Linked DNA regions of Rhodopseudomonas palustris HaA2. Each later gene encodes a partner of the first gene's protein in a complex. Links are inferred from orthologs where the notes say so. Each region holds a gene or a part of one and is shown on either strand. Other genes may lie near its edges.

The links.
Region 2: the proteins of RPB_RS15170 (region 1) and eno are in contact, whole or in part, in a solved structure (PDB 2FYM), measured with the Escherichia coli proteins. The link is inferred for Rhodopseudomonas palustris HaA2 from one-to-one orthologs.
Region 3: the proteins of RPB_RS15170 (region 1) and pnp are in contact, whole or in part, in a cryo-EM structure (PDB 9QH0), measured with the Escherichia coli proteins. The link is inferred for Rhodopseudomonas palustris HaA2 from one-to-one orthologs.

What each region holds. Positions count from the first base shown.
Region 1 is NC_007778.1:3,429,271-3,433,113, forward strand. What follows is about bases 151-3,843. They hold RPB_RS15170 (Rne/Rng family ribonuclease), read left to right. Parts: upstream 151-460; coding sequence 461-3,643; downstream 3,644-3,843. Other genes in these bases: RPB_RS15175 (dicarboxylate/amino acid:cation symporter), read right to left, coding at 3,720-3,843. UniProt on the Escherichia coli protein: Endoribonuclease that plays a central role in RNA processing and decay. Required for the maturation of 5S and 16S rRNAs and the majority of tRNAs. Also involved in the degradation of most mRNAs.
Region 2 is NC_007778.1:3,164,646-3,167,692, reverse strand. Bases 34-2,930 are described here. They hold eno (phosphopyruvate hydratase), read left to right. Parts: upstream 34-788; coding sequence 789-2,072; downstream 2,073-2,930. Other genes in these bases: RPB_RS13990 (zinc-binding dehydrogenase), read left to right, coding at 2,288-2,930; queF (preQ(1) synthase), read right to left, coding at 180-656; RPB_RS14005 (glucan biosynthesis protein G), read right to left, coding at 34-84. Also shown: more of RPB_RS14005, read right to left, coding at 1-33; more of RPB_RS13990, read left to right, coding at 2,931-3,047. UniProt on the Escherichia coli protein: Catalyzes the reversible conversion of 2-phosphoglycerate (2-PG) into phosphoenolpyruvate (PEP). It is essential for the degradation of carbohydrates via glycolysis.
Region 3 is NC_007778.1:678,438-681,575, forward strand. What follows is about bases 78-3,065. They hold pnp (polyribonucleotide nucleotidyltransferase), read left to right. Parts: upstream 78-487; coding sequence 488-2,644; downstream 2,645-3,065. Other genes in these bases: rpsO (30S ribosomal protein S15), read left to right, coding at 78-144; RPB_RS03080 (lipid A deacylase LpxR family protein), read left to right, coding at 2,921-3,065. In the rest of the region: more of rpsO, read left to right, coding at 1-77; more of RPB_RS03080, read left to right, coding at 3,066-3,138. UniProt on the Escherichia coli protein: Involved in mRNA degradation. Catalyzes the phosphorolysis of single-stranded polyribonucleotides processively in the 3'- to 5'-direction. Also involved, along with RNase II, in tRNA processing.

The DNA.
Region 1 (3,843 bases):
TTTCCGTCCCCTCCGAGCCAGCGCAGTGCGCGGCCAGGCAGGTGCGTCGGTTCAGCCCGAGCGGCTTCCGGTCCCCGGGCCTCTATCCTACCAGGGACGGTTCAGACTCTTCATGACCGACCAGTCCGGCCTTTCGGCCGGATGATCCATGCCGGTGAGCGCTTCGGCGCAAGGCCGGTCCTTCAGCAAGAAGACACGGCGGATGCTTTGCCGCCACTCGTTCAGACGGGCCGACGCTTGATGCGCCATATTGCGATGCCGAACCGGACCCACGCAAAGGCCGCGCCGCCGCGAAGCAACAGCTTCGCCACGCGCACCGCCTCGGGTTCGACGCCGGCACGGCGCGGTGAAGTGCGTTTCGGCCTTCCCCTCACCCCCGAATCAGGTGGACCGTCGCGTTATCCGGTCGCGCTTATTGCGCTGGCCGTCTCGCGCGCTTTCCGCCGCCAAGAGTTCAAAAATGCCCAACAAGATGCTGATCGACGCCACCCACCCGGAAGAGACCCGGGTGGTCGTGGTCCGCGGCAACCGCGTCGAAGAGTTTGATTTCGAGACCGCACAGCGCAAACAACTGCGTGGCAACATCTACCTCGCCAAAGTGACACGGGTCGAACCGTCGTTGCAGGCCGCCTTCATCGAATACGGCGGCAACCGGCACGGATTCCTCGCTTTCAGCGAAATCCATCCCGACTACTACCAGATCCCCGTCGCCGATCGTCAGGCCCTGATCGAGGCCGACGAGCGGGCGCATCGCGAGGCCGAGGAAGAAAACGAGCAGCGCTCGACCCGCCGCCGGTCGAGGCACCGCAGCCATCGCCGCCGCGGCAGTGGCGAACGGGTCACCAGCGAGATCGTCGAGGCTTCCGCCGGCGCCGTGGCCGAGCCGCACGATCAATTCAGCGATCTTGCCGACAGCGATCCTGCCGACAATGGACACGCGCACGCCGACCACGAACGGCCGATGCACGACATTCCTGCGGATGACGCCGGCGATGTGACGCAGGCCTCGGCGGACAATGCCGAAGGCCACGACGGTCATCACGACGCCGAGCGCCAGGGATACCATGCGGCTTCGGCTGAGTATCTCGACGAGACGGCGGTCGCGCCGAGCATCGCCGACGGCGAGCAGCCCACCCTGCCCGACTTCGGCGCCACGCCGCACGCCCAGACCCTCTCCCAGGACGTTGAAGAGAATAGCGGTCACGCCGAAGATGCGCCGTTCCCGATCGCCGAAGGCGCTGAGCAAGAACATGGCGATGACGCCGGCGACGAATTGAACGACGCGGATGGCGACGCGGACCTGGAGGACGCTGCCCGGTCCGACACCGAAGCAGACGACGAGGATGAAGACGAGGACGAGGACGACGAGGCCGAGGAAGACATCGTCGAATCCGTCGGCGGCGACGATGTGCTGGAAGAAGTTCCCGAACGCGCCTTCCGGCCGCGCCGGCAGTACAAAATCCAGGAAGTCATCAAGCGCCGTCAGGTGATGCTGGTGCAGGTGGTCAAGGAAGAGCGCGGCAACAAGGGCGCGGCGCTGACGACCTACCTGTCGCTCGCCGGCCGTTACGCCGTTCTGATGCCGAACACCGCGCGCGGCGGCGGCATCAGCCGCAAGATCACGTCGGCGCAGGATCGCTCCCGCCTCAAGGAAGTGGTTCAGGATCTCGACGTGCCGGAAGGCATGGGCATCATCCTGCGCACCGCCGGCGCCTCGCGCACCAAGCCGGAGATCAAGCGCGACTTCGAATATCTGATCCGGATGTGGGAGACGGTCCGCGACGTCACGCTGAAGTCGCAGGCGCCGACGCTCGTCTACGAGGAAGGCTCGCTGATCAAGCGCTCGCTACGCGATCTCTACAACAAGGAGATCGACGAAATCCAGGTCGCGGGCGAAGCCGGCTACCAGGAAGCGCGCGACTTCATGCACATGCTGATGCCGTCCAACGTTCGCGCGGTGAAGCTGTATCGCGACGGGCAACCTCTGTTCTCGCGAATGGGAGTCGAGAGCCAGCTCGACGCGATGTTCTCGCCGACCGTGCAGTTGCGGTCCGGCGGCTACATCGTGATCAACCAGACCGAGGCGTTGGTCTCGATCGACGTCAACTCCGGTCGCTCGACCCGCGAGCACCATATCGAGGACACCGCGCTCAAGACCAACCTCGAGGCCTCGGAGGAAGTCGCGCGGCAGCTGCGCCTGCGCGACCTCGCCGGCCTGATCGTCATCGACTTCATCGACATGGACGAGAAGCGCAACAATCGCGCTGTCGAGCGCAAGCTCAGCGATTGCCTGCGGCAGGATCGCGCCCGCATCCAGGTCGGTCGGATCTCGCATTTCGGCCTGCTCGAAATGTCGCGCCAGCGCATCCGCGCCAGCGTGCTGGAAAGCTCGACCGAGCCCTGCCCGCATTGCGGCGGCTCCGGCCACGTGCGGTCGGTCTCGTCGGTGGCGCTGCAATTGCTGCGCGGTCTCGAAGAGATCCTGATGAAGGGCGCGACCCATAATCTGATCGTGCGCACCCGCGCCGATGTCGCCCTCTATGTCCTCAATCAGAAGCGCGGGCACCTGCGCGATCTCGAAACCGGCTTCAGGGTGACGCTGTCGGTCGTGTCGGATCCGACCGTGACCGGACAGCAGTCGTTCGTGATCGATCGCGGCGAGCAGGTTCACACGTTGGAATCCGCCAAGGCGCTGCTCGCGGCGCAGGTCGCGGCCTATCCGGTCCAGGCCGAAGAGCCTTTTGAGGACGACGAGGGTTACGAGTTCGAGGCCGAGATCGAAACCGACGAGACCGTCGGCCTGGCCGATGAGCACGCCAGCGACAGTGGCGAAGGCGAAGGAGAAGGCGACGCCCGCAAGCGCAAGCGCCGCCGCCGCCGCCGCTCGCGCACCGGCGAGGCCCGTGAAGCGGGCGCGCCGCGCGAGGACGGCGATGCTGCGCTCGTTCCCGAGGTTTTGGAAGCCGTTTCCGAAGACGACAGCGAAGACGGCGACGACAGCGCCGACGGCGCTGAAGGGGACGGTGACGCGCGGGCCGATCAGGCGAATGGCGAGCGTCGTCCGCGTCGCCGTGGCCGCCGCGGCGGTCGCCGCCGGCGTGGCGCTGCCGAGGGAGGCCTCGAAGAAGGCGCCTCCGGCTCGATCGTCGACGACATCGGAGAGTTGGAGACCTCGGAGGCCGCCGAGGCGGCCGCCGATATGGACGGCGGTGGATCGGACGGACGCTTGCTCGGCAAGCGGCACGAGCCGGACATCGATGACGATGAGATGGCAGAGCCGGTCACGGCTACGCTTTCCCCCGTTGCCAGCGAGCCGGAAGAACGCGCAGAGCCGGTGCAGGCGCAGCAGAGCGAGCCGGTCGCCTCGGCCCCCGCCCAAGACGCCGCTCCGTCGGCGCAGGCCCAGGACGACGCCGCAGCCGAGCGCGCCGCCGCACGCCGCCGGTCGACGGTGCGCGAAAAGGTGAATTTCGGGTCCTCGGAACCGAAGGTGGAGGCGTCGACGCCGCTGGCGATCGAGCCGGCAGCGCAGCAGCCCGAACCGGCACCGGCCATTCCGGAGCCACAGGCCGCTGCCGAGCCGGCTCCCGAACCTTCCCGTCGCGCCGGATGGTGGTCGCGCCGCTTCGGCGGCGGCAACTGATCAGCCGCAGTCAACTCGACAAGAAACCGCCCGGCCATCAGGCCGGGCGGTTTTCGTTTCAGGCAGCAACGACCGATCAGCCGGTGGTGACCGCAGTCTCGACGTCCGACGGGTCGATCGTCTTGTCGAGATTGGCGTGCAGCCGATCGTGGTCGAGCTCGCCCTCCCACCACGACACGAACACGGTGGCGACGCCGTTG
Region 2 (3,047 bases), 260 kb from region 1 along the record:
CGCGGCCTGCGCGAACGACGAGCGGGCCTGGGACTGCAACAGCGGAATCGCTGCAAGACCAGTGAGAACCTGCCGACGATTCAATGGGACGCTCCAAGAGTCGAGAAAGTTCCAAGTCAACGTTCCCGACGTCGTGAAGTTCCCTTTGCTCGCAACTGCGAAGATGTGCGGCCGCGCGATTATCCACGCCCGCGATAGGTTGCGACGCCCTGATCCGGCACCCAGACGTTTTTCGGCAGTTTCCCGGTCTGCCAGAACACATCGATCGGAATTCCTCCGCGCGGATACCAATAGCCGCCGATGCGCAGCCATTTCGGCTTGATCTCGGCAGCGATCCGCTTGCCGATCGACACCGTGCAGTCCTCGTGGAAGCCGCCGTGATTGCGGAAGCTGGCGAGATACAGCTTCAGCGATTTCGATTCCACCAGCCAGGCGCCCGGCGCGTAGTCGATCACCAGATGGGCGAAGTCCGGCTGGCCGGTGACCGGACACAGCGAGGTGAATTCCGGCGCGGTGAAGCGCACCAGATAATCGGTGCCGGCCTGCGGATTGGGGACGCGGTCGATCTGGGCGGCGTCGGGCGTGGCCGGCCAGGCGACGGCGCGGCCGAGTTGCAGGCCGGCTGATTTGGAGGTTTTGCGGGGCGATCTGGACATGGGGGTCTCCGTTGCCGCCGTCTTAGCCTTTCGTCACCCGCCCGTCATCTCCGCGACGGCCTTTTCCGCCCCGAAGCCATGCTGTAGAAGCGGCGCAATCCTTGTCCCGTAGAAATCCGCAGTGAGGCTCCCATGACCGCCATCGTCGACATCATCGGCCGCGAAATTCTCGACAGCCGCGGCAACCCGACCGTCGAGGTCGATGTCGTGCTGGAGGACGGCTCGGTCGGCCGCGCGGCGGTGCCGTCCGGGGCCTCCACCGGCGCCCACGAGGCGGTCGAGCTGCGCGACGGCGACAAAAGCCGCTATCTCGGCAAGGGCGTGCTGAAGGCGGTCGAGGCGGTCAATGGCGAATTGTTCGACGCGCTCGGCGGCATGGATGCGGAAGCGCAGGTCCAGATCGACCAGACCATGATCGAGCTCGACGGCACCCCGAACAAGAGCCGACTCGGCGCCAACGCCATCCTCGGCGTCTCGCTCGCCGTCGCCAAGGCGGCGGCGTCGTCCTACGACCTGCCGCTTTATCGCTATGTCGGCGGCACCTCGGCGCGGACGCTGCCGGTGCCGATGATGAACATCATCAACGGTGGCGCTCATGCCGACAATCCGATCGATTTCCAGGAATTCATGATCATGCCGGCCGGTGCCGCGAGCTTCAGCGAAGCGCTGCGCTGCGGTTCGGAAATCTTTCACACGCTGAAGGGCGAACTGAAGAAGGCCGGCCACAACACCAATGTCGGCGACGAGGGCGGCTTCGCGCCGAACCTGCCGTCGGCCGATGCCGCTCTGGATTTCGTGGTCTCGGCGATCGGCAAGGCCGGCTACAAGGCCGGCGAAGACGTGATGATCGCGCTCGATCCGGCGTCGACCGAGTTCTTCAAGAACGGCAAATACGTCTATGAAGCGGAAGGCAGGAGCCTCGGCCCGCAGGAGCAGGCGAAGTATCTGGCCGATCTCGTGGCGCGCTATCCGATCGTGTCGATCGAGGACGGTATGGCCGAAGACGACATCGAAGGTTGGAAGGCGATCACCGGCCTGATCGGCGACAAGTGCCAGCTGGTCGGCGACGACCTGTTCGTCACCAACGTCACGCGGCTGTATGACGGCATCAAGAACGGCTACGCCAACTCGATCCTGATCAAGGTCAACCAGATCGGCACGCTGACCGAAACGCTCGCCGCAGTCGAGATGGCGCACAAGGCCGGCTACACCGCAGTGATGTCGCATCGCTCGGGCGAGACCGAGGACTCGACGATTGCCGATCTCGCGGTCGCCACCAATTGCGGGCAGATCAAGACCGGCTCGCTGGCGCGCGCCGACCGCACCTCGAAGTACAACCAGCTGCTGCGCATCGAGCAGGAGCTCGGCACCCAGGCGCATTTCGCCGGCAAGGCGGCGCTCAAGGCGTTTCGCTGAGCGCGAACTCCGCCATTGCGAGCCAACGGGGCGGCGCGAAGCGCCGCCCGATGACCGGCTCCGCGAAGCGATCCATCCTTAGGCTGGATGTCAGAACTGGATTGCTTCCTCGCTTCGCTCCTCGCAATGACGGATAGGTTATCAACGCGGTCTTGAACCCCGCGCGCGACTGCTCCAAGGTGCCGCCGCGCTGACAAAAAGCAGGGAGAAGACGCGTGACCGAGGCCACCACCGGACTGCAACTGCGCTCGCTGATCAAAGCGAGCGGCGATCTCGAAGTCTCGCTGGTGCCGGTCGACATCCCGGAGCCCGGCGACGATGAGGTCGTGGTCCGGATCGCGGCGACGCCGATCAATCCCTCCGACCTCGGCCTGCTGTTCGGCGCCGCCGACATGTCCACTGCCGAGGCGTCCGGAACGCCGGATGCGCCTGTAATCACCGCCAAGGTGCCGGACGCGGCGATGAAGGCAATGGCCGGACGGCTCGACGAGTCGATGCCGGTCGGCAATGAAGGCGCCGGGACGGTGATCAAGGCCGGCAGATCGGATTCGGCGCAGGCACTGCTCGGCAAGACCGTGGCGATGATCGGCGGCGCGATGTACGCGCAGTATCGCGTCATCAAGGCGGCCGACTGCCTGCAACTGGCCGAAGGGACCACTGCCGCCGAAGGCGCGTCCTGTTTCGTCAATCCGCTGACCGCGCTCGGCATGGTCGAGACGATGAAGCGGGAAGGTCACAAGGCTCTGGTGCATACCGCCGCGGCGTCGAATCTCGGCCAGATGCTCAACCGCATCTGCCTCCAGGACGGAATCGATCTGGTCAATATCGTGCGCAGCGAGGCGCAGGCCAAGCTGCTACGCGACATCGGCGCCAAATACGTGGTCGACTCGTCGTCGTCGACTTTCATGGCCGAACTCACCGACGCACTGGCGGAGACCGGCGCGACCGTCGCGTTCGACGCGATCGGCGGAGGCC
Region 3 (3,138 bases), 2.8 Mb from region 1 along the record:
TTCAAGACCCACACCAAGGACAATCACTCGCGTCGCGGGCTGTTGAAGCTGGTGTCGACGCGCCGTTCGCTTCTCGACTACGTCAAGAAGAAGGACGAGGCGCGTTACAAGGCGCTGCTCGAAAAGCACAACATCCGTCGCTGATCGAAGTCGCGTCCGCCGGGTGAGGTACGAAGCGGATCGCCGCTTCCACCCGCCGCGTCCGGCCGAACCGTCCACACAGGCGCTCTGAGTTCGCCTGTGTGTTTGCTCAGCCGCATCCGGCGGCTGGGCCGTCAACGGGCCCCGTGCCCGCCCCGTGGGTCGACGACCTCGAAGGTCGCGCGCCCACACCCGGGAGGACTGAACGCCATTTTCCACCTCGAGACCATGGCAGGATCGCCGGACGCTGCTCGCACCTTCGGGTCGCCAGCGTCCCGCAATCTTGCGCATGGTCTTTTGGTATCTGGCGTCCGGTCGTCGCGGAAAACGATGAAAGAGACACCCGATGTTCAATAAGCATTCCGTCGAAATCGATTGGGGTGGGCGTCCCCTCAAGCTCGAGACCGGCAAGGTCGCGCGCCAGGCCGACGGCGCCGTCGTCGCCACCTATGGCGAAACCATCGTGCTCGCCACCGTGGTGGCCGCCAAGACGCCGCGCGAAGGCGTCGATTTCCTGCCGCTGACCGTGGACTATCAGGAAAAGACCTACGCGGCCGGCCGCATCCCCGGCGGTTACTTCAAGCGCGAGGGTCGCCCGACCGAGAAGGAGACGCTGGTCTCCCGCCTGATCGACCGCCCGATCCGTCCGTTGTTCGCCGACGGCTGGCGCAACGAGACCCAGGTGATCGTCACCGTGCTGTCGCACGACATGGAGAACGATCCGGACATTCTGGCGATGGTCGCCGCCTCGGCGGCGCTGACGCTGTCCGGCGCGCCGTTCAAGGGCCCGATCGGCGCCGCCCGCGTCGGCTTCATCAACGACGAATACGTGCTCAACCCGGTGCTCGACGAGATGCCCGAGACCCAGCTCGAGCTGGTCGTCGCCGGCACCGCCGACGCGGTGCTGATGGTCGAATCCGAAGCCAAGGAGCTGTCGGAAGAAATCATGCTCGGCGCGGTGATGTTCGGTCACCGTCACTTCCAGCCGGTGATCGACGCGATCATCGAGCTCGCCGAGAAGGCCGCCAAGGAGCCGCGCGAACTCGTCGTCATCGACGATTCGGCGATCGAGAAGGAAATGCTCGGCCTGGTCGAGCAGGAACTGCGCGCCGCCTACGCGATCCCGGTCAAGCAGGAGCGCTACGCCGCGGTCGGCAAGGTCAAGGAAAAGGCGATCGCGCACTTCTTCCCGGAAGGCGAAGAGCCGAAATACGACAAGCTGCGCATCGCCGGCGTGTTCAAGGAGCTCGAGGCCAAGATCGTTCGCTGGAACATCCTCGACACCGGCAAGCGCATCGACGGCCGTGACAGCAAGACCGTCCGCAGCATCATCGCCGAAGCCGGCGTGCTGCCGCGCGCCCACGGTTCGGCGCTGTTCACCCGCGGCGAGACCCAGGCGCTGGTGGTCACCACGCTCGGCACCGGCGAAGACGAACAGTACGTCGACTCGCTGGCCGGAACGTACAAAGAGACGTTCCTGCTGCACTACAACTTCCCTCCCTATTCGGTCGGCGAGACCGGCCGCCTCGGTGGTACCAAGCGCCGAGAGATCGGCCACGGCAAGCTGGCGTGGCGCGCGATCCGTCCGGTGCTGCCGCCGCATCACGAGTTCCCCTACACCATCCGCGTCGTCTCCGAGATCACCGAGTCGAACGGCTCGTCCTCGATGGCGTCGGTGTGCGGCGCCTCGCTGGCGCTGATGGATGCCGGCGTGCCGCTGAAGCGGCCGACCGCGGGCATCGCGATGGGGCTGATCCTGGAAGGCGAGCGCTTCGCGGTGCTCAGCGATATTCTGGGCGACGAGGATCATCTCGGCGACATGGACTTCAAGGTGGCCGGCACCGAGCAGGGCATCACCTCGCTGCAGATGGACATCAAGATCGCCGGCATCACCGAAGAGATCATGAAGGTGGCGCTCGGCCAGGCCAAGGACGGCCGCATCCACATCCTGGGTGAGATGTCCAAGGCGCTCGACCGCGCCCGCGCCGAGCTCGGCGAACACGCGCCGCGCATCGAGACCTTCAAGATCCCGACCGACAAGATCCGTGAAGTGATCGGCACCGGCGGCAAGGTGATCCGCGAGATCGTCGAGAAGACCGGCGCCAAGGTCAACATCGAGGACGACGGCACCGTCAAGGTCGCCTCCAGCGATGGTGAGTCGATCAAGGCTGCTATCAAGTGGATCAAGTCGATCGCCTCCGATCCGGAAGTCGGCGAGATCTACGAAGGCACCGTCGTCAAGGTGATGGAGTTCGGCGCCTTCGTGAACTTCTTCGGCGCCAAGGACGGCCTGGTGCATATCAGCCAGCTCGCCTCCGGCCGCGTGCAGAAGACCTCCGACGTCGTCAAGGAAGGCGACAAGGTCAAGGTCAAGCTGCTCGGCTTCGACGATCGCGGCAAGACCCGGCTGTCGATGCGCGTGGTCGATCAGGAGACCGGCGAAGACCTCGAGGCCAAGCAGAAGGCCGAAGGCGAAGCCCCGGCCCAGGCCACCGGCGAGTAGTTCGCGGGACCGGAACCGGTCGTGACCCGATCACGGCCGGACCGGCGCGAGATTGCCGCGCAACAGCAAGAATAGGTGATCAGGGGCGGCCGCGCAGGCTGCCCCTTTTTGTTGCAGTGAGTGGTGTCCGGGTCGGCTGGACGTTCGCAGACTGTGTCCGCCCAGCCACAAATCCCCACCGAACGGAACCCCATTGTGGTGCTGCGGAAGGCCGGCCTTGCGAACCGGGGGGCGTCATCCGATACTCGCCGCACGCTCCCGCGAGATCACACCGTCATGCGCCGTTGGACTGCCAAGCTCGCCACGGTCGTGATCGCGACCCTGCTGTCGCACGGCGCGCTCGCGCAGCGGGCGGTGCTGATCGGCGAGAACGATACGGTCGCGGATACCGATCGCGACTACACGTCGGGTTTCCGGCTCTCCTTCGTGTTCGACAATTTTTCGCGCGATCTGCTCGCCGGGCAGGCGTTCGATCTGGTTCGTCCCGCGCTGAT